Piscinibacter gummiphilus: one gene and its partner. The protein of the gene in region 1 interacts with the protein of each later gene in a pairwise test. Links are inferred from orthologs where the notes say so. Each region holds a gene or a part of one and is shown on either strand. Other genes may lie near its edges. The genes, in order: recO and recR.

The links.
Region 2: the proteins of recO (region 1) and recR interact in binary tests that used the Escherichia coli proteins (3 or more experiments, as listed by UniProt). The link is inferred for Piscinibacter gummiphilus from one-to-one orthologs.

The regions. Positions count from the first base shown.
Region 1 is NZ_CP015118.1:5,128,379-5,139,537, forward strand. What follows is about bases 1-2,978. They hold recO (DNA repair protein RecO), read right to left. Parts: upstream 1,904-2,978; coding sequence 1,097-1,903; downstream 1-1,096. Other genes in these bases: acpS (holo-ACP synthase), read right to left, coding at 1-284; A4W93_RS23425 (pyridoxine 5'-phosphate synthase), read right to left, coding at 281-1,084; era (GTPase Era), read right to left, coding at 1,917-2,897; rnc (ribonuclease III), read right to left, coding at 2,900-2,978. In the rest of the region: more of rnc, read right to left, coding at 2,979-3,604; A4W93_RS23445 (DUF4845 domain-containing protein), read right to left, coding at 3,636-4,004; lepB (signal peptidase I), read right to left, coding at 4,057-5,040; lepA (translation elongation factor 4), read right to left, coding at 5,040-6,848; A4W93_RS23460 (Do family serine endopeptidase), read right to left, coding at 7,412-8,842; A4W93_RS23465 (MucB/RseB C-terminal domain-containing protein), read right to left, coding at 8,975-10,021; A4W93_RS23470 (sigma-E factor negative regulatory protein), read right to left, coding at 10,025-10,723; RNA polymerase sigma factor RpoE, read right to left, coding at 10,814-11,159. UniProt on the Escherichia coli protein: Involved in DNA repair and RecF pathway recombination.
Region 2 is NZ_CP015118.1:3,589,403-3,600,474, reverse strand. What follows is about bases 1-2,891. They hold recR (recombination mediator RecR), read left to right. Parts: upstream 1-1,097; coding sequence 1,098-1,685; downstream 1,686-2,891. Other genes in these bases: A4W93_RS16155 (amidohydrolase), read left to right, coding at 2,843-2,891; A4W93_RS16160 (GlxA family transcriptional regulator), read right to left, coding at 1,693-2,772; A4W93_RS16170 (YbaB/EbfC family nucleoid-associated protein), read left to right, coding at 767-1,093; dnaX (DNA polymerase III subunit gamma/tau), read left to right, coding at 1-742. Outside these bases: more of A4W93_RS16155, read left to right, coding at 2,892-4,174; A4W93_RS16150 (DUF3224 domain-containing protein), read left to right, coding at 4,230-4,634; A4W93_RS29695 (N-acetyltransferase), read right to left, coding at 4,598-5,167; A4W93_RS16145 (universal stress protein), read right to left, coding at 5,173-6,006; A4W93_RS16140 (transglycosylase SLT domain-containing protein), read right to left, coding at 6,405-8,018; gloB (hydroxyacylglutathione hydrolase), read right to left, coding at 8,015-8,788; A4W93_RS16130 (class I SAM-dependent methyltransferase), read left to right, coding at 8,787-9,629; A4W93_RS16125 (ribonuclease H family protein), read left to right, coding at 9,690-10,139; A4W93_RS16120 (efflux RND transporter periplasmic adaptor subunit), read left to right, coding at 10,208-11,072. UniProt on the Escherichia coli protein: May play a role in DNA repair. It seems to be involved in an RecBC-independent recombinational process of DNA repair. It may act with RecF and RecO.

The DNA of each region.
Region 1 (11,159 bases):
AACCGGATCTCGGGCTTGCCGCTGGGCGCGTTGAGGATCTCGCAGGCGCGCCAGGTCATCGGCATGTGCATGCCGAGGCCGATGGCCTTCGAGAAGGCCTCCTTCGCCGAGAAGCGGGTGGCGAGGTAGCTGAGGCCCCGGGCCTCGACCCGCGCGCGGCGGGCGCGGAACACGAGGATCTCGTTGGGACCCAGCACCTTCTCGGCGAAGCGGTCGCCACGGCGGGCCATCGACGCGGCGATGCGCCGGATGTCGCAGAGGTCGGTGCCGATGCCGTAGATCATGTGTTGCCCTCGCGCGTGCACTGCAGGTAGCGGCGCACGGTCTCGGCCATGCCGAACTCGAGGGCATCACCCACCAGCGCGTGGCCGATCGACACCTCCTGCACGCCGGGCACGGCCTTCAGGAAGTCCGTCAGGTTGTCGAGGTTGAGGTCATGGCCGGCGTTCACGCCCAGGCCTTCGCGCAGCGCCGCGCGGGCGGTGTCCGCGAACGCCGGCGTCACCTCGGCCAGACGGCCTTCCGCGTGGGCGCGGGCATAGGTCTCGGTGTAGAGCTCGACGCGGTCGGCGCCCACCGCGCGCACGGCGGGCATGGCCTCGGGTGTCGGGTCCATGAACAGGCTCACGCGCACGCCCAGCGCCTTCACGTCGGCGATCAGCGGGGCCAGCCGCGCGGCGTCCTCGGGGAAGCGCCAGCCATGGTCGGACGTGGACTGCTCGACGCTGTCGGGCACGAAGGTGCACTGGTGCAGCGGCAGGCCGCGCGCGACCACCTCGCGGGCCAGGTCCACCAGGTTGTGGAACGGGTTGCCCTCGATGTTGAACTCCGCGCCGGGCCAGGCCTTCAGCAGCTCGGCGAGGTCGAAGACGTCGTGGGCGCGGATGTGGCGCTCGTCGGGCCGCGGGTGCACCGTGATGCCGTCGGCCCCGGCTTCGAGGCACAGCGTGGCCGCGCGCACGACGCTCGGGATGCCGAGCGAGCGCGTGTTGCGCAGCAGGGCCACCTTGTTGACGTTGACCGACAGCGCGGTGCCGGCGCGTTGCGAATGGGAACCGGAGCCGCGGGACGTCAAGGGATTCATGGTTGGAGGGTTTCAGCCGAGGGATTGCACACCGATCATCACCTGCCGCGTGCGCAGCACGTTCGAGCCGAGATGATAGTGAAGCAGGGCCCGGAGTTGCGAACGCAGCGCAGGCAAGACCCTGCCGCAGGCCTGCTGGAGCGCGGGGATGCTGCCGTGCTCCAGCGCCGCCTGCACCCCCACGAGGTCGGTGCCGCTGATCGGGGTGTCCGACGGCCGGGCCGACACAAGCCCCACTTCGGGCAGCAGCGCGTAGCCGCCATCCAGCGCCACGGACTGCTGCGTGGCGGTGACCACGGTCAGGTCGGGCAGCAGGCCCAGGCGCAGCAGCAGGGTCAGCTCGAACGCCCGCAGCGCGGCCTGCGTCACGGCGTCGTCGGCCGAGGCAAGCGAGGGGAGCGTGGCCGCGTAGGCGTCGAACAGTTCGGGATGGGGGTCCTGGCGGGCGAGCAGCTTCATCAGCAACTCGTTCAGGTAGAAGCCGCTGAAGAGGGCCGCACCGGTCAGCATGGCCGACCCGCCGGCCCACTCGGCACCGCGCAGCAGGCGCACTTCGCCGCCCGCCTCCACCGCGTCGCCGGCCTCACCCGCCTTCGGAGGCTTGCCGAGCGTGACGAACAGGCGCTGGAACGGCAGCAGCACCGGGCGCAGCTGCGAATACGGCCGCTTGGCGCCCTTGGCGATGACGGGCAGGCGCCCCGACTCTCGAGTGAAGACGTCGAGCACGAGGCTCGACTCGCTCCAGTCGTAGCGGTGGAGCACGTAGGCGGCGAGGACGGAGGGGGCGCGCGCCTGGCGCACCGGGCGAGGGGCGGCCACGCTCAGCGGAGGCTCATTCGTAGCCGTAGCTGCGGAGGTGTTCCTCGTTGTCGGCCCAGCCCGAACGGACCTTGACCCACAGCTCCAGGAAGACCTTGCAGTCCATCAGGCGCTCGAGCTCCTGGCGCGTCTCGGAGCCGATGCGCTTGAGGCGTTCGCCATCGTGGCCGATCACCATGCCCTTGTGGGCATCGCGTTCGACGATGATGGTGGCGGCGATGCGCCGCAGGTTGCCCTCTTCCTCGAACTTGTCGATCACGACGGTGGAGGTGTAGGGAAGTTCGTCGCCGGTCAGGCGGAAGAGCTTCTCGCGGATGAGTTCGCTCGCGAGGAAACGGTCGGTGCGGTCGGTGAGCGCGTCTTCCTCGTAGAACCAGGGCTGCTGCGGCAGGTAGGGCTTCACGATGCCCAGCAGGCGCTCGACGTCGGCCGCCTTCTTGGCCGACAGCGGCACGAACTCGGCGAACGCGTGGCGGTCCTGCATGCCCTTGAGCCAGGGCATCAGGTCGGCGCGGCGCTGCACGGCGTCGAGCTTGTTGGCGATCAGGAACACCGGGCGGTCCTTCGGCATCAGCGCGAGCACCTTGGCGTCGTCCAGGCCGAAGCGGCCGGCTTCCACCAGGAACAGCACCACGTCGACGTCGTTCAGTACCCCGGTGACCGTGCGGTTCAGGTTGCGGTTGAGCGCGGCCGTGTGCTTGGTCTGGAAGCCGGGGGTGTCGACGAACACGAACTGGGTGTCGTCGACCGTGCGGATGCCGGTGATGCGGTGGCGCGTGGTCTGCGCCTTGTCGGAGGTGATGCTGACCTTCTGGCCGACCAGCGCGTTCAGCAGCGTGGACTTGCCGACGTTGGGCCGGCCCACGATGGCGACGAGGCCGCAGCGGGTGTCGCCGCCCCCGTCTTCGTCGTCGTGATCGGACGACAGCGGTTCGGAGTCCTGCGCCTCGGCGTTCTGCTCGGGCACATCGGGGTCTTGCTCGGGGTGGTTCATGCTCAGGAGCGCAAGGCGCTGCCGGGTTTGTCGCTCGCCTTCAGGGCGCGCAACATGCGGTTGGCGGCTTCCTGTTCGGCGTTTCGGCGGGACCGGCCTTCGCCGGCTTCGGTGAGGCCGAGCGCCGGGACGGCGCATTCGACCTCGAAGGTCTGGGCATGGGCCTGGCCACGGGTGCCCAGGATGCGGTAGGTGGGAACCGGCAGGCGGCGGGCCTGCAGCCATTCCTGGAGTTCGGTCTTCGCGTCCTTCGCCCAGCCGTCGATCTCGGTGGTGGCGATCACCTCGCCGAACAGCAGCTTGACGAGGCTGCGGGCGGCGTCGAAGCCGCCGTCGACGAAGGTGGCGCCGATGATGGCTTCCAGCGCGTCGGCCAGGATGGAGGGGCGCTGGGCGCCGCCGCCGCGGGCTTCGCCGTCGCTCAGGCGCAGCACGTCGGGCAGCCCGATCACGAGGGCCACGCGGTGCAGGCTGTCCTCGCGGACGAGGTGGGCCCGCACCCGGGTCAGGTCGCCCTCGTCGGAGCCGCTGAACCGCTCGTACAGCAGGCCGCTGATGGCCAGGCTGAGCACCGCGTCGCCCAGGAACTCGAGGCGCTCGTTGTGGTCGGCGCCGAAGCTGCGGTGCGTGATGGCACGGCTCAGCAACTCCGGCCGGGCGAACGTGTGTCCCAGACGTTGTTGGAGGGCGGTGAGGCGGTGGTCCACGGGTCGAAAGAGGCGCGATTCAGCCGACAGCTTACTTCGACTTGCCTTCGTATTTCAGCAACAGGTATACCGGGCCCATCAGCTCGATTTCCTTGTCGTAGGCGAACGAGATCACGAGCTTGTCGTTGACCTTGGTGACCGCGAGGTCGTTGCCGGTGACGGACTGGATCGAGTACTCGATCTCTTTCTGCCGCTCGAACGCCGCGCGGACCTCCGGCACGGTGGCCGGACTCGACGAGGCGATCTTGTCGATGGCGCGCTGGATCGTCAGGTATTCGTTGACCGTGGGCAGCACCTTCAGTGCGACCAGCGTGACGATGCCGATCAGGATGGCCCAGAACATCAGCCCGAACAAGGTCACACCGCGTTGACCGCGGGGCGAACGAAACGGGAGGGTCATGGTCGATGGCTCCTTGGGTGATGCTGACGAGAGCAAGGTCTGTGGATCGAACTCAGTTGAAAGAACCGAAGCGCTTGAAGTTGCCGAAGTTCATCCAGATGAAGAAGGCCTTGCCGACGATGTTCTCGTCGGGCACGAAGCCCCAGAACCGCGAGTCTTCCGAGTAGTCGCGGTTGTCACCCATCATGAAGTAATGACCCGCCGGCACCTTGCAGGTGATTCCCTCGGCACTGTAGCGGCAGTTTTCCTTGTAAGGGAAAGTGGCATGTGGCACGACGTAACTGGGGCGCTTCGGGTCGACGAGGATGCGGTGGTCCTTCTCGCCGAGCTTCTCGGAGAACTGCGCCCGGTAGCGCATGCCGTCACCCGCCTGCGTGCCATCCTCGTCGTAGAACTCGGGCAGCGTCTGGGTGGGCACGGGCTTGCCGTTCAGGTACAGCTTCTGGTTCAGATACGCCACCTCGTCGCCCGGCACGCCCACCACCCGCTTGATGTAGTCGATGGTGGGGTTGGCCGGGTAGCGGAACACCATCACGTCGCCGCGCTGCGGTTCGTTCAGCGGGATGATCTTCTTGTTGATCACCGGCAGGCGGATGCCGTAGTGGTACTTGTTGACGAGGATGAGGTCGCCGATCAGCAGCGTGGGCACCATCGACGCGGACGGGATCTTGAAGGGTTCGAACAGGAACGAGCGCAGCAGGAACACCACCAGGATCACCGGGAACAGCCCGGCCGTCCAGTCGAGCCACCAGGGCTGGGCGAGCAGCGCCTCGCGGGCCGACGAGATGTCGCCGTCGACCTTCGCGATGCCCTTGTCGGCCAGCTGCTGCCGGCGGGCCGCGTCCTGGGCTTCGAGGTTTCGCGCCGCGGCCTGGCGGGCGGGTGCGAAACGGAAGCGTTCGGCCAGCCAGTACACCAGCGTGACGACCGTCAGGATGAACAGGAGGAAGGAGAAGTTGCCGGGCCACTTCCCGAGGTACCAGCCCCCCAGGAACACCACGAGGCAGCCATACAGAACACCAGTCAGAGCACCCATCAATCTTCCACTTGGAGGATGGCCAGGAACGCTTCCTGCGGCACCTCGACGGAGCCGATCTGCTTCATGCGTTTCTTGCCGGCCTTTTGTTTTTCGAGGAGCTTGCGCTTGCGGGTGATGTCGCCCCCGTAGCACTTCGCGATCACGTTCTTTCTCAGGGCCTTGATTGTCTCACGGGCAATGATGTTGGCCCCGATGGCCGCCTGGATGGCGACGTCGAACTGCTGGCGCGAGATCAGTTCGCGCATCTTGGCGACGACGGCCCGAGAGCGGAACTGGCTCTGGCTGCGGTGCACGATGATCGACAGCGCGTCGACCCGATCGCCGTTCAGCATGATGTCGACCTTCACGACGTCGGCGGCGCGGTACTCCTTGAACTCGTAGTCCATGGACGCGTAGCCCCGCGACACGCTCTTCAGCTTGTCGAAGAAGTCGAGCACGATCTCGGCGAGCGGCATCTCGTAGGTGAGCATCACCTGGCGGCCGTGGTACGCCATGTTCATCTGCACGCCGCGCTTCTGGTTCGCGAGCGTCATGACCGGCCCCACGTAGTCCTGGGGCATGTACAGGTGCACCGTGACGATGGGCTCGCGGATCTCGGCGATGCGGCCCAGGTCGGGCATCTTCGACGGGTTCTCGACCTGGATGACTTCCTTGTTGCCCAGCTCCACCTCGTACACGACGGACGGCGCCGTGGTGATCAGGTCCTGGTCGAACTCGCGCTCCAGGCGCTCCTGCACGATCTCCATGTGCAGCAGGCCGAGGAAGCCGCAACGGAAGCCGAAGCCGAGCGCCTGCGACACCTCGGGCTCGTAGCGCAGCGACGAGTCGTTGAGCTTGAGCTTCTCGAGCGCGTCGCGGAGCTGGTCGTACTCGCTGGCCTCGGTGGGGTACAGGCCGGCGAACACCTGCGGCTGGATCTCCTTGAAGCCCGGCAGCGCCTCGGCCGCAGGGCCCAGGTTGTTCGGCAGCTTCTTTTCCATCGTGAGCGTGTCGCCCACCTTGGCCGCCTGCAGTTCCTTGATGCCGGCGATCACGAAGCCCACCTCGCCCGCCTTGAGCGCGTCGCGGGAGACCGACTTCGGCGTGAACACACCCAGCTGCTCGGCCGCGTAGGCCGCGCCGGACGCCATCATCTTGAAGCGTTCACCGCGCTTGAGCTGTCCGTCGACCACACGCACCAGCATCACGACGCCGACGTAGTTGTCGAACCAGGAGTCGATGATCATGGCGCGCAGCGGCGCGTCGGGCACGCCCTTCGGGGGCGGCATGCGGGTGATCACGGCCTCGAGGATGTCGTCGATGCCCATGCCCGTCTTGGCGCTGCACGGGATGGCGTTCTCGGCGTCGATGCCGATCACGTCCTCGATCTCTTCCTTCGCGCGCTCGGGATCGGCCTGCGGCAGGTCCATCTTGTTCAGGACCGGGATCACCTCGACGCCGAGGTCGAGCGCCGTGTAGCAGTTCGCCACGGTCTGCGCCTCGACGCCCTGGCTCGCGTCGACCACCAGCAGCGCGCCCTCGCAAGCCGACAGCGAGCGGCTCACTTCGTACGAGAAGTCGACGTGCCCGGGGGTGTCGATCAGGTTGAGCTGGTAGGTCTTGCCGTCACGCGCCACGTATTCGAGTGCGGCGGTCTGCGCCTTGATGGTGATGCCGCGCTCGCGCTCGATGTCCATCGAGTCGAGGACCTGCGCTTCCATCTCGCGATCGCTCAGCCCCCCGCAGCGGTGGATGAGGCGGTCGGCCAGCGTCGACTTGCCGTGGTCGATGTGGGCAATGATGGAGAAATTTCGGATGTGATCCATGAGGAGCGGCGACCGGTTCGAGGCGGGTGATGTCGCATCAGCGGGGAGCTGCGCGAAGGCACGCGATCACGGTGCGAAGAGAGGGCAGATGCCCGTGCGTTGAACAAAAAAAAGGCACGTCGAAGCTTTGACGCGCCTTCCAACAAAACGTATGGCAACTGCTTGTTGGGGTTTCATTGTAGCCAAAAGCACCCCGCTGAAAACCGCGCCATTGCTTGATTGTGCGTCGTTGCAAGTCACCAACAGCAAAATCCGTCCACAGTTTATCCACAAATGCTTGTGGGTAGCCTGGGGATAGTTGACGGGTCTGCGACTCCTTGCATCGGCCAGCAGTAAATGCCTGGCCGGGCGCTTCAATTGTATCGGATTGGCGGCTGAATTCCGGGCCGTTCAGTTCGGGTTAGTCACCGCAAACTTTCATGATGCGGGAATCGACGACCGATGGCCCGCCGACTTTTTTTTGTGACGACCCTGACCCCATTTCGTCTCGTGGCAAATCCGGGTAAAGCAGTCGGGTGCATGCCCTCACGGGTTCGGAGGGCATGCGCCACGACATGCCGGTGTCACTTCGAGGGCGGGATGCGCACGTACTGCGCCCACTCGTTGCGCAGCAGGGTCACCGACAGCGGCTTCGCCTTGTCCGACTTCCCGACCACGGCCTCGAACTGCTTCAGGTCGCCGAGTTCGGTGTCGCCGACCGCGAGGATCACGTCGCCCGCGCGCACGCCCACGGCCTCGGCGCCTCCGCTGACCGACACCACCTTCACGCCGCCGGACACACGCGCGGACTGCCGCTCGGTATCGCTCAGGCCCGAGACCACGAGGCCCCACGCACGCGCGGCCTGCGAGCCCTTCGACTCCGGCGGCTCGGCACGTTCGGCCGGCGCGGCGGCCTGCTGCGCGGGCATCTCGGCGAGCGTCGCCTTGATCTCGAGCGGCTTCCCGCGGCGGTTGATCTGCAGCACGATGGGCGTGCCCGGCTTGATGACGCCCAGCGCGCGGCGCAGCTCGACCGGGCCGTCGATGGGCTTGCCGTTGAGCGCGAGCACGATGTCGCCCAGGCGCAACCCCGCCTTCTCGGCCGGGCCGCCCTTGACCACCTGGCTCACGAACGCGCCGCGGTTCTTGGTCTTGCTCAGGCCGTACTCCTCGGCGGCCTCACGGGGCACCTCGGTGGGCAGGATGCCCAGGTAGCCGCGCACCACGCGGCCGCCGGACTTGAGCTGGTCGGCGATGCGCATGGCCTCGTCGATCGGGATGGCGAACGAGATGCCCACGTAGCTGCCCACGGGGCTGTAGATCTGCGAGTTCACGCCCACGGCCTCGCCGCGGATGTTGATCAGCGGGCCGCCCGAGTTGCCGGGGTTCACGGCCACGTCGGTCTGGATCAGCGCGACCTCGGAGCCGGTCTCGCGCGACTTGGCGCTGACGATGCCGGCGGTCACGGTGTTGTCGAAGCCGAACGGCGAGCCGATGGCGACGACCCATTCGCCCACCCGCAGGCGGCTCACGTCACCGATGCGCAGCACCGGCAGGCCGGTGGCGTCGATCTTGACGAGGGCGACGTCGGTGCGTTCGTCGGCGCCCACGATCTTCGCCTTGAACTCACGCTTGTCGGTCATGGTCACGTAGACCTCCGACGCACCGGCGATCACGTGCGCGTTGGTCATCACGTAGCCGTCGGCGCTCAGGATGAAGCCGGAGCCTTCGCCACGAGGCACCTCGTCGCTCTGCTGCAGCGACGGCGCGCGGCGGCGGAACGGCAGGCGCGCCCCGTCGGCGCTTCGTTCGGTGGTGCGGATGTTCACGACGGCCGGGCCGACCTTGTCGACCAGGTCCGCGAAATCGGGCAGTTCGCGCGCCTGCGCCTGGGCGCCGGATGGCAGCACCAGGGCCGACAGGCCGAGCACGGCCCCGCTGGCCAGCAGCAGGAGGCCGCGGCGCATCGACGCGAGGCCGGTCGACACCGAACCGGGGAAGGGGCTGGATGGCATGGATGAATCCTCGTGGCTCATGAAAACGAAACAACGGATCGAACGGACACGGCCGGGCGGTCACCCGCCCCTCGCCCTTGCCATTCCGCCGCGATGTTGCCCGAATTCCAGCGCCCGCCCGCGACCGGCGGATTACTTGCGGCGCTCGAGGGCTTCGGAGAACAGGCGCAGCGTCGGGGCCGGCACGTCGCCCATCAGCGTGACCCACCAGTCGGACTGGCGGTGCATCAGGGTCTGGGTGGCGCCGATGGCGGTGTTCATGGGGCGCGGATGGCGCTCGGGGTTGTACGGCTCGATGAAGATCGACACGGAGGTCAGTCCGTCGGTGAAGACGGCCTGCACGAGCTGGGGCTCATGCCCCGCGGCGGGCGACTGCGCCCGCAACGGTCCGTCCACGGGCCGCTTCACGCAGCTGACCAGGCGGAAGCCCGGCACCTTCGTCTCGAGGTGCCATCCCTCGGCCTCGAGGGTGGTGGATGCCGCGCCGGGCTGGAGCACCTTGTAGCCGTCGAGCTTGCGGATGGGCTGCATCATCGCGTCGACGGACGGGTGCACGCCGATGGCCACGTCGGAGAACGCGGAGGACTCGAGCACGCCGCCGCGCTCGCCGAGCACCTCGGTGCGCAGCAGCAGGCCCGTGGCCGCGTCGGACCACAGGCGGTAGCCATAACGGTGACCATCCTTCGGGCGCAGCGAGAGCACGTTCGCCTCGCGGCCGGCGACCCGCTCCTGCCCGACGGCGCGCAGGTCGTAGTACTCGGCCACGCGGTCACCACCGGCCTGCAGCAGGCCGGGGAAGGAGCTGAGCTGGTCACGCTGCTCGACCATCGCGATGCGGCGCTGGGGCCACACGGTGTGCACCTGTTCGTTGTGACGCACGATGTGGCGGGCCTGGCCATCGAGGGCATCGATGCGCTCGAACTGGTCGCGCCCTTCGCAGTAGTGCGTGATGCGCGAGCTGGCGACGGCGCCGCCGCTGCTGACGATCACGGTGCCCTGGTAGCTCCGCTTGTTCGCGGCTTCCTGGATGCGGTACAGCCAGGCCTTGGCCTCGCGCTTTTCCACGAGGGCATCGCCGCTGTTGAGCGCGCTCTGCGCGTGCACGAGGTGGGCGGGGAGCGCCGCCACCCAGAACAGGGTCAGCCAGGACAGTCGGAACCGCGCGGAAGGCGTCAGCATGAATCAGCGGCCCGCCGTCGCGGTGTTGTTGGTGATGGCAGCTGCATTGCGCAGGAAACCCGACGGCGCACCGGGGCCGGAGCTGCCACCGAACTTCTTGTGGGCGGCGAGGTATTCGTCGAGGCGCGCGTCCCGGATCAGCTTGCCGTCGAGCACGATCTGCGGGCTGTCGGACGGGAGATCGAAGCCCGGCACGTTGCTCGCGCCAGGCGACGCGGCCAGCGTGATGGACGACGGGGTGGAGCGGACGCCAGCCATCACGGTGCCGCCGGCATCGGCGCCACCGGGCAGGCGGGTGACGACGAGCACGCTCGCCACCACGGCGAAGCCCGCCATCACGGCCGCGGGCGTGCGCCAGTTGCGCCAGACGGCGTGGCCACCGGCCTGGGCATTGGCCACCGCCGGCAGCGGATGGGGTTCGGCCACCTCGGCAGCGGGCCGGGGCGCGAGCACCACCGGCTCCTCGGCCAGCTTCGTGCGCAGCGCGGCCAGGAAGTCGAGGTCGCGGGCCGCCGGCGCGGCGAGGTCGTCGGAGCGCAGCACGTCGCCGATCAACTGGTAGGTGTGCCACGTCTCTCGCGCGTCGGCATCGTCGCGCCAGCGCGCGCACGCGCGGGCCACCTCGGAGGCACCGAGTTCACCATCCATGAGCGCCGACAGATCGTCCATCGGCGGCAGATTGCCTTCAGAGCGTTGCGACATCACCATCTCCAACCATCAAACCACACCCAGCGGCCACCCGGAGGCGGCCCCCTTCATCTTTCGAGCCCATGACGGCCCCGGAGGGCGCCGTCACCAGCGCTCCCCTTCCCGCGTGTCGAGCAGCGGCCGCAACCGCTGCGCGATGGCCTCCCGTGCCCGGAAGATGCGCGAACGGACGGTGCCGATCGGGCAATCCATCAGTTCGGCGATCTCCTCGTAGCTCAGGCCCTCGATCTCGCGGAGCGTGATCGCCTGCCGGAGGTCGTCGGACAGCGCCTCGATCGCCGCGTTCACCGCGGCGGCGATCTCCTTGCTGGCCATGACTGCTTCGGGCGTCTCGCCGTCGGTTAGTTCATTCTCCACGCGGGAAGTTTCATCGTCGTCTTCCCGGGATGCGCGCGCGGATTCCGTCACGATCGGATCCCGCTTGAGGCCC
Region 2 (11,072 bases), 1.5 Mb from region 1 along the record:
CGTGCCGGTCCGTCCGCCGATGCCCGCTCCCGTGCCTGCGCCTGCGCCAGTTCGCGCGGCCGCACCGGCCCCGGTGCCCGTCCCGGCGCCCGCACCCCGCGAACCCATGCGCCCCGCGGCGGTCGCCCAGGCCCCGGCCGTGCGTGTGCCGGTCCCGGTGCGCGACGACGAACCTCCGGCCTGGCTCGACGAGCAGCCGTTCGACGGCGAACCGTCGAACGAGGCGCCCATGAGCCTGGACGACTTCGAACCCGACCGCGGCGAACCGTCCGAGCCGGTGGTGGCCCCGGTGGCGCGCCGTCCGCTGCCGGCCGATCCCGCGCCGACCCTCCACGTGCCCACCCAGATGGGCGCGCGCTGGAACGACGTCGTGATGCAGCTCAACGCCGCGGGCGCCATCTCGGCGCTGGCCCGCGAGATGGCGATGCAGGCGCATTGCCTGGCCGTCGAGACCCGCGACGGCACGATGGTGTGGCGCCTGATCGTCGAGCGCGAGATGCTGCGCGCGCCGGCCCAGTGCAACAAGGTGCAGAGCGCGCTGTCGGAGCTGTTGAAGCAGCCGGTGCGCTTCGAGTTCGAGAGCGGCCAGGCCACGGACACGCCCTCCCTGCGCGCCTCGGCCGAGCGCAACCGCCGCCAGGCGGAGGCCGAACAGATCATTTCCAACGACCCGCTGGTGCAGTCGCTGATGCAGCAGTTCAAGACGGCGCGCATCGTGCCGGGGTCCGTCAAATTCCACTGAAGTCCAGTCCAAAAGGATCACACCATGATGAAGAACCAGATCGCCGGCTTGATGAAGCAGGCGCAGCAGATGCAGGAAAACCTCAAGAAGGCCCAGGACGAACTGGCCACCATCGAGGTGGAAGGCCAGTCCGGCGCCGGCCTCGTGAAGGTGACCATGACCTGCAAGCACGACGTCAAGCGCGTCGTGATCGACCCGAGCCTGCTGGCCGACGACAAGGACATGCTGGAAGACCTCGTGGCCGCCGCCTTCAACGACGGCCTGCGCCGCGCGGAAGAGGTCTCCCAGGAGAAGATGGGCAAGCTCACCGCCGGCATGCCGCTGCCCGGCGGCATGAAGTTCCCGTTCTGAGTCCGTGGCCGCATCCGCCCTCGAGGCGCTGATCGACGCCCTGCACCTGCTCCCGGGCGTGGGGCAGAAGTCGGCGCAGCGCATGGCGTTCCACCTCCTGCAGCACGACCGGGTCGGTGCGCAGACGCTGGCGGATGCGCTCGACACGGCGCTGCACGACGTGCGGCACTGCGAGCGGTGCCACACGTTCACCGAGGCGCCGGTGTGCAGCACCTGCCTCGACCCCGAACGCGATCCGAAGCTGCTCTGTGTGGTGGAAACCCCCGCCGACCAGGCCGCGATGGAACGCACCGGCAGCTACAAGGGCCTCTACTTCGTGCTGATGGGGCGGCTGAGCCCGCTCGACGGCATCGGCGTGTCCGACATCGGGCTGCAGGCCCTGATGGACCGCACGGCCGACGGCGTGGTCGACGAGGTCATCGTCGCCACCAACTTCACCGCCGAGGGCGAGGCCACGTCCCACGTGATCGCCGAGGCGCTCAAGTCGCGCGAGGTGCGGGTGACCCGGCTCGCGCGCGGCGTGCCCATCGGCAGCGAACTCGAACACGTGGACCTGGGCACCATCGCACACGCGCTCGTGGCGCGGCGCTGACCCCCCTTCAGGTCGCGTCCACCTTCCACCGCACCCGCGGTGACCGGAGCGCATAGCGTTGCCGGTACTGCGCGGGCGACACCCCCGCCTCGCGGCGGAATACCCGCCGGAACGCCGCCGGGTCCGCATACCCGCACGCCTCGCCGATGGCCGGCACCCCGTCGAGTGACAGTTCGAGCAGCACCCGCGCCCGCTGGCACCGCAGGCCGTGCAGGTGGTCGAGTGGCGAGTGACCCAGGGCCTCCTGGAAGTGGCGCAGCAGCGTGCGCGGGCTGACCGCGGCGGCGTCGGCCACCTCGCGCAGCCGGTACGGGCGGTCGAGGTGTTCGCCCATCCACGCGACGGCCAGCGCCACCGGGCTGCCACGCGTGGTGCCGAGGTGCGCCTGCGCGGCGGCGCGCACGGCGGCATGCTGGCGGTCGGGGTCGTGCTGGTGCACGTTCGCGCAGGCCTGGGCCAGCTCCGGGCCCACGGCCAGGCGAACGAGTTCGAGTGCGACGGGGATCAGCGTGGCAGACTCGGCCCCGCTCAGCAGCGGTCCGTCGTGCAGCCAGGCACTGCCCGGTGCCACGGCGACGTGAGGGAAGTCCTGGCGGAAGCCGCCCGACTGGTACCAGGCGAGCGCGACGCGCAGGCCGTCGATGCGGCCGGTGCGGGCCGCGAGCCACGTCGCGGCCCCGAGGGTGACCACGAGTGCGCTGTCGTCGAAGGCCGCGGCGATGCGCTTGACGGCCGCGTCGAGCCCGTCGAGCGTGTGGCGGAGCGATGGCATGTCGCGGGCCAGCAGCGATGGCACGAACAGCGCCCGGCGCGGGTGGCGCTCGCTCCGCAGGCCTGCGTCGGCATACCCGCGAAGCTCGGCCGGCAGCCCCCGCAACGGCCGGCCGGCCGCGTCGACGAGCCGCCAGCCGATGTGGGGCGCGGCGTCGCCGTGCTGCAGCGTCGAGATGGTGTTGGCCGAGCGCAGCACGTCGACGAACGACAGCGCGGCGCCGGCCAGCGCGTGCGGGCAGACCATCACGTCGACGTGGGCGGCGAGGGTGGGGGTGGACATCCGGGTGGCGGGATCGGCTCGGTGGTTGGCCATTCTCGCTCTGCCTGCCGGGGCGGGGTGTCACTACGATGACCCGCACTCCATCCACTCCCACCGGACCCCGATGAACGCCACCCTCCGCCACACCGCTGCCGCCGTGTCCCTGCTGCTGTCCGTCTGCCACGTGCAGGCCCAGGTGGCGCCGGCCACGCTGTCCACGCTCGACGAGCGCATCGCCGCGGTGACGCCGAAGCTCACCGCGTGGCGGCGCGACATCCACGCGCACCCCGAGCTGTCGGGCCAGGAGAAGCGCACCGCGAAGACCGTGGCCGACCACCTGCGCGCGCTGGGCCTCGACGTGCAGACCGGTGTGGGCGGCACAGGCGTCGTGGGCACGCTCAGGGGCGGCCTGCCGGGCAAGGTGGTGGCGTTGCGCGCCGACATGGACGCGCTGCCGGTGGCCGAGGCCACCGGGCTCCCGTTCGCGTCGACCGTGAAGGCGCGGTACCAGGGCAAGGAAACGCCGGTGATGCACGCCTGCGGCCACGACGGCCACGTGGCGATCCTGATGGGCGTGGCCGAGGTGCTGGCCGGCCTGCGCGAGCAGGTGCCGGGCACCATCAAGTTCGTGTTCCAGCCCGCCGAGGAGGGCAAGCCCGACAGCGGCGACGGCCACGCGCACGACGACGAGGCCTGGGGCGCCAAGGCCATGGTGGCCCAGGGCGCGCTGAAGGACGTGCAGGCCATCTTCGGCCTGCACCTCACGTCGAACATCCCGCTGGGCGTGGTGGGCTACCGCTCGGGCCCGCTGATGGCGGGCTCGGACGGCGTGCAGATCAAGGTGTCCGGCCGGGGCACGCACGGCTCGTCGCCGTGGACGGGCGTGGACCCGATCTTCGCCGCGTCGCAGGTCGTGGTGGGCCTGCAGAGCATCGTCAGCCGCCAGCTCAACATCACGAAGGAGCCGGCCGTGCTGTCGATCGGGTCCATCCACGGCGGCAACCGCGACAACATCATTCCGGATTTCGTCGAGATGCAGGGCACGCTGCGCACGTTCGACGAGACCATGCGCACGGAGGCGAAACAGCGCATCGTGACGACGGCCCAGTCCATCGCCGCGTCCTCCGGCGCGAAGGCGGACGTGAGCTTCGGCCCCACGGCCTACCCCGTGACCTCGAACCCGGCCGCGCTGACCGAGGCTTCTCTGCCCGCGCTGAAGCAGGCCGCGAACGGCAAGGTGGCGGTCATCCCGAAGGTCAGCGGTTCGGAGGACTTCTCCGAGTTCCAGAAGGTGGTGCCGGGCTTCTTCTACTTCATGGGCGCGGCCCCGAAGGGCAAGGATGCGGCCACCGCCCCGGCCAATCACTCGCCGATGTTCGACTTCGACGAGGCGGCGCTGCCGATGGGCGCGCGCACGCTGGCCGTGCTGGCCCTCGACTACCTCGCGAAACCCTGACAGGGCCCGAGACCTGCGGCGATACTCCGGGGTTCCATCCCGAGGAGGACGCCGCATGGCCACGATCGCGAGAGGTTCGTTCACCGTCGACATGAGCCCGCAGGGCGAGGCCGACACCCGCGACGGCGTGAGCCTTGGCCGCCTGTCGCTGCGCAAGCGCTTCGAGGGCGACCTCGACGCCACCGGCGAGGGCCAGATGCTCACCGCGATGACCCCGGTCAAGGGTTCGGCCGGCTACGTCGCCATCGAGCGCGTCACCGGCGCCTTGTCGGGCCGCGCCGGCGCGTTCGTGCTGCAGCACACGGGCACCATGGACAAGGGCGCGCAACAGCTCTCGATCACGGTGGTGCCCGATTCGGGGACGGGAGACCTGGCCGGCATCACCGGCGCCCTGCGCATCCGCATCGCGGACGGGCAGCACTTCTACGAGTTCGAGTACACGCTGCCGGCCGGCGACTGACGGCGCACCACGCTGTCGACCGTGCGCCCGCGGCCGAGCAGCAGCAGGCGCGTGTCCAGGTCGACGAAGGCGTTGTCCGGCGCCTCCGTGCCGAGGTCGTGCAGCGCCCGTGGTGTCACCTGGGCGAATCGGAGCGGCCGGCTCCGTCCAAGCGACCGCCACAGCCGATGCGACGCCTCGGACTGGCGGGCCCCGCTCAGCAGGCAGGCGCCGCCGTCGAGCATCCACTGGTAGATGCGTGTGGCGAGGCCCAGGCGCTGGTGGTCCGCGGCGAACTTCGCGTGGGGCGAGAAGACCTCGCCCTGCGGCGCTGGCACCCGCGCGAAGGCCACGTACCCCGCGAGGCCCGGCCGGTCCGCCGGAACGACGTAGACGTACACCCCCGACGGGGCCGACCGCCAGAGGAGGGTTGCGGTCGACGGGTCCGCCGGCCGCCAGGCCCTCAGCGGGCCGGGCAGCGTGGGCAGGCGCCGCGCGAGCGCGGCGAGGTCGAGCTCGATCTGTCCCGGGGGCAGCCGGACGTCGATGCGCATGGTCCTCAGCCCTCCCGCGGCCAGGGCGGATGTGCGGGCGGCGGGACGACGAGCACGTCGCAGCCGGCCTCGGCCATCAGGCGGCGCGCCACGCCCAGGTGCAGCCGCCCCACGGGGAGGCGAGAGCGCCAGGCCCGAAGCGCGACGAGGTCGACGCCGAAGGTGCGGGTGGCCGAGACGAGGTGGGCGGCCATGGCGCCACTCGGGCGCACGTGCAGCCGGGCCGGGCGGCTCGGTCCGTCGTCGGGGAAGCGGGCCTCGAGCCGGCGGCGCGTGGCCTCGACGCGGTCGCGCCAGTGGCGGGCGACGATGTGCTGCGGCACCCCGAGCGCCTGCATCAACTGCTCCTCGCTCGTCTGCATCACGTGCAGCGCGTGCACTTCGGCCGCGCCGGTGAGGCCCGTCGCCGCTTCGGCGATGGGGGCGATGTGGCTTTCGAGGCCCACCGGCGCGAGCGCGCGCGTGTAGCGCACGCCGCCGCGGCGAGTCGACAGCAGCACGGGACAGACACAGGTGCGGAGCACCTCGGCGGGCGTGCCGAACCAGGCCCGCAGGCCGGGCGGCAGGCCGTCCATCACCAGCAGGTCCCAGGCGGCATTGGCCGCGGCGAGGTCGTCCACGGCGACCGCGCACACGAGCACGCGGGTCAGGCCGTGTTGCGTGCGAAGCCAGTCGGCCTGCACGAGCACGTCGGCCAGCGCGACGGGGGACGAACCGTCGCCCACGGACACCAGCACGATGGCCGCGTCGTCACGCGTCGCGAGCCGCGCCGCACGGCGGATGGCGCTGCCGGCGGTGCCTTCGGCCAGCACCGCGATCGTTCGAAGAAGTTTGCGCATTCCCTGCACTCCGGTTGCCCGCACGGTGCGATGCACCGGCGGAAAGCGATGGCCGGCGCCGGCCGCGAGCCCACGAGGGCAGGCGCGGCCGATTCCGGCGACATGGGGTGTCGACCGGAGAGGGCGGGGTGGGAGCCGGTGCGCGAGTGCGCCCGAGGGAGGAGGTGTCTCACCTGACCGTTCCGGTCGTGCAGTGAGAGCCCGGCGGCCTGCGGTGGTGAACCGGAGGGGCCGGGCCTAGGGATGTGCGGCCAGGCCCTGGCGCCGCGGGGGACGCGTGGTGCGGGGGAGGGGACCGGTCGCCACCACGGCACGGCCTGCCGCGGGGGCGGAGGTGTCGAGGAGGGCGAGGGTGGCGGGCATGCGGCGATTGTAGGCCGGATGCCCGCGAGGGTTGGTCAGTGCTTCTTCTTGACCGTCTTCTTCGCCGGTGCCGACTTCTTCGTGCCCGACGTCTTCTTCGACGGCGCGGCCTTCGTGGACTTGCCCGCCTTCACGCTGCCGTGGCTGGCCTTCGCGGAGGCCTTGCTGCTGCCGCGCGCGGCCTTCGATGCAAGGTAGACCACAATGGTCTCGCCCGGCTTGAACCTGGCGCTCGCACTGGTCTTGTTCCACTCCGCCACCTGGTGCGGCGTCACGCGGTAGCGCTTGGCCACGGTGGCGACGGAGTCGCGCTTGCCGGCCTTGAGCGTCACGCGCCGCAGCGGCGGCACGTCGGGCGTGAGGGCCATGACGGCGTTGTCGGCCAGTTCGGGCGACACGTCGCGCTGCGAGGTCTGCGCGCGCGGCACGAGCAGCGTCGAGCCCGCCTTCACGAGCATCGACGGCGGGATCTTGTTGACCTCGCGCAGGTCGGACTCGGGCATGCCCACGCGCTTGGCGGCCTCGGCCGGGTGCAGCGTGGTGGGGGCGACCCAGGCCGTCCACGTGGCCAGCGGCCCCTGGTGCAGCGAGATGTTGCGGATGAACTGGCTCGCGTTGTCGTACGGCAGCAGCAGCTGCGGCGTGCCGGCAGCGAGGATCACCGGCTTGTTCATCTGCGGGTTCAGCGTGTGGAACTCGTCGCGCGAGACGCCGGCGAGCGCGATGGCGAGGGACACGTCGATGTCGCGCTCGATGGGCACGCTCAGGAAGTACGGGTGGTTCTCGAGCGGCGGCAGCCTGATGCCGAAGTCGGCCGGGCGCGCGATGATGTTCTTCACCGCCTGCAGCTTCGGGACGTAGTACTGCGTCTCGTCCGGCATCTTGAGGCTCAGGTAGTCGGTGGGCAGGCCCAGGCGCTGGTTGCGCTTGATGGCGCGCTGCACGCTGCCCTCGCCCCAGTTGTAGGCGGCCAGCGCGAGCTGCCAGTCGCCGAACATGCCGTACAGCTTGCCCAGGTAGTCGAGCGCGGCGCGCGTGGACGCGAGCACGTCGCGGCGGTCGTCGCGGAACACGTTCTGGCGCAGCTCGAAGTACTTGCCGGTGGCCGGCATGAACTGCCACATGCCCGACGCCTTCGCGGACGACACGGCCTGCGGGTTGAACGCGCTCTCGATGAACGGCAGCAGGGCCAGTTCGGTGGGCATGCCGCGGCGTTCCACCTCCTCGACGATGTGGAACAGGTAGCGGCTGCCGCGCGTGGTCATGCGCTGGACGTAGTCGGGGCGCGAGGAGTACCACTGTTCGCCCTTCTGGACGAGCGGCGTGTCGAGGTCGGGGATGGCGAACCCACGGCGCAGGCGGTCCCACAGGTCGACGGTGGCGGCCGCGGCGTTGAGGTCGACGGCCTCGTTCGGGCGCAACGGGTCGATGGGGGCGGCGACGGCCTGGTTCGGGTCGATCGTGCGGGGGGCCGAGGCGGGCGTGGCGGCGCTGGCGGCCGACTGGGCGGCGCGGACGATGTCGGAGACGTCGTCGTCGGCCGCGTCGGCGCCGCCGTTCGGGGCGACGGTGGAGCAGCCGGCCAGCCACGCCGAGAGCAGGAGGGCGGCGGCCGCGGCGGCGCGCCGCAGGGAGGAGGGTTGGATCATCGGAATTCGTTTTTCCATTGGCGGAGGGCAGCCAGCACGTCGACTTCGTCGCGGCTGCCGGCGCCATGGCGCTGGGCGGCCTCTGCGACGGCGGGGACGCCGCAGCGGAGGAACGGGTTGATCAGGCGCTCCTGCCCGATGGCGCCGGGCAGGGTGGGCAGGCCGCGGGCGCGGAGGTCCTCGCAGCGGGCCGAGTAGTCGAGCAGGTCGGTGTTGCCGGGCTCGACGGCGCGGGCGAACTTCAGGTTGGACAGGGTGTATTCGTGGGCGCAGCAGACGCGGGTGTCGCCGGCCAAGTCCGCCAGCCGGGACAGCGATTGGTGCATCTGCGCCGGCGTGCCTTCGAAAAGGCGGCCGCAGCCGCCTGAAAAGAGCGTGTCGCCGCAGAAGAGCAGCGGTGCGCTGCCGTCCGGCGGCGTGTGGAAGAACGCGATGTGCCCCGCGGTGTGGCCGGGCACGTCGATCACCTCGAACGACAGGCCGAGGGCGGTGACGGTGTCGCCGCCCGAAACGGGCGTGATCGGGCCGGGGATGCTCTCCCGGGCCGGGCCGAACACGGGCCCCTGCAGCCGGGGCCGCAGGGCGGCGAGCCCGCCGACATGATCGTTGTGGTGGTGAGTCACTAGAATCGCTGCGAGCGACAACCCGTGGGCCTCGAGCGCCTGGAGCACCGGGGCGGCATCACCCGGATCGACGACGAGTGCCTGCCGGCCATCGTGGAGCATCCAGATGTAGTTGTCGGCAAAGGCAGGCAGTGCAAGCAGGTTCATGACACAAGTCGTCGGCATTATAAGTTTGGCGGAATGGCTCGAGACGCCCCCCGGCCGCTACCTGCTGGCCTGGGAGCAGGCCCAGCTCGACCGGAGCGTGGCCGACGTGTTCGGTTTCCACGCCCTGCAGCTCGGGCTGCCCGAACTGGATGCGCTGCGGGACAACCGCATGCCCCACCGCTGGCTGGCGACGGACCAGCCGCCGCACCGGGGGGGGGACACGGTGGAGTCACCGCCCGGCGGCGAAGTTCCGGACGAGGAAACCCGCCGAGGTTACTCCAGGGCGCAGGTGGTGCTCCAGTGCGATTTCGACGCTTTGCCCTTCGACAGCCAGAGCCTCGACCTGATCGTGCTGCCCCACGCCCTGGAACTGGCCCGGGATCCCCACCTCGCACTGCGCGAGGTGGAGCGGGTGCTGATGCCCGAGGGCAAGGCCGTGATCCTCGGTTTCAACCCGCGCAGCCTGTGGGGCGTGCGCCAGCGGTGCGGCCAGCTGTGGCGCCAGATGGGGTTCAAGCCCCGGGCCGGGCTGTTCCTGCCGAGCGGCGGCGACTTCATCGGCTACCGGCGCATGCGCGACTGGCTGCGCCTGCTGAGCTTCGAGGTCGAGGCGGCCCGTTTCGGCTGCTACGCGCCGCCGCTGCGGTCGGAACGCTGGCTGCAGCGCTTCGACTGGGCCGAGCGGGTGGGCGAACGCTGGTGGCCGGTGTTCGGGGCCGTGTACCTCGTCGTGGCGGTCAAGCGGGTGCGTGGCATGCGGCTCGTGGGGCTGGCGAGGCAGCAGCGGCAGGCGGCCAAGGCGGCGCGGGCGGTGGTGAGCCATCGGCAGTCGCGGGAATGACCCGTTTTCACGGCATCATGTGTGGTTTTTGCAGTTGACCGAGACAGGACACACCACGCCATGAAATGGGTTGCTTACACCGACGGGGCCTGCGCGCCTTCCAATCCCGGCCCGGCCGGCTGGGGCTGCGTGCTGATCGCCCCGGACACCACCGAAACCGATCATTTCGGTTTCATCGGTCCCGGCACCAACCAGATCGCTGAACTCACCGCCGCGCTGGAGGGTCTGAACCGGGTGCCGGTGGGCGGCGTGGTGGAGCTGGTGTCCGACAGCCAGTACGTGCTCAAGGGCCTGGGCGAATGGCGCGCGGGCTGGGAGCGCAAGGGCTTCCGGAACTCCAAGGGCGAGCAGGTGGCCAACCTCGCGCTCTGGAAACAGCTCTTCGCGGCGGCGGATGCCAGAAAAGTCACGACACGCTGGGTTCGCGGGCACAACGGGGACGTGTACAACGAGCGGGCCGATGCGCTGGCCAACAAGGCGCTCGCGACGAGGTCCGCCAGCGCGCGCTGAGCGCGCCGTTTTCCTGCGGCACCACGGGCCCCGGCCCGGGCACAGGCCGCCACATTGGGTCGAAGACGATGAAGAAGTTGCACGCCCTCGTGGCGGTGGTCGGGCTCGCGAGCATCAGTGTCGCGGCCTACGTGTACCAGCGGCAGGACGGCTCGCGCGGAAAGGACACCGCCTCGGCGCCGCCGGCCGCGGGCCGCCCCGCGGGCTCCGACGGGCCCGCGGCGGTGGAAGTCGCCCGCGCCGGCGCCATGCGCTTGCGGGACGAAACCTCCACCGTGGGCTCGCTGCGCTCGCGCCAGGGCGTGATGCTGCGCCCCGAGGCCAGCGGGCGCATCGACAAGCTGGGTTTCAGCGACGGCGCCCGCGTGCGCCGCGGCCAGCTGCTCGTGCAGCTGGACGACACGCTCCAGCGCGCCCAGCTCGCGCAGGCCAAGGCGCAGGCCAGCATCGCCCGCACGAACCTGCAGCGCAACCGCGACCTCGCGTCGCAGAACTTCGTGAGCCAGAGCGCGGTCGACCAGTCCGCCGCGGCACTGGAGGTGGCCGAGGCCCAGGTGGCCCTGGCCGATGCCCAGCTCGTGCGCATGCGCGTGCTGGCCCCGTTCGACGGCGTGGCGGGCATCCGCCTCGTCAACGTCGGCGACTACGTCAAGGACGGCGCCGACCTCGTCAGCATCGACGACGTGGCCGGCATGCTCGTGGACTTCCGGCTGCCCGAAGGCGTGCTGTCCCGCCTGAAGGTGGGGCAGGTGGTCGACGTCACGCTCGATGGCCTGCCGGGCAAGGCGTTCAAGGGCCGTGTCGACGCGTTCGACTCCCAGCTCGACGCCAACGGCCGCTCCCTGCTCGTGCGGGCCAGCCTCGCCAACGACGAGGGCCTGCTGCGCCCCGGCATGTTCGCCCGCGCCCGGCTCGTGTTCTCCACCCGCGACG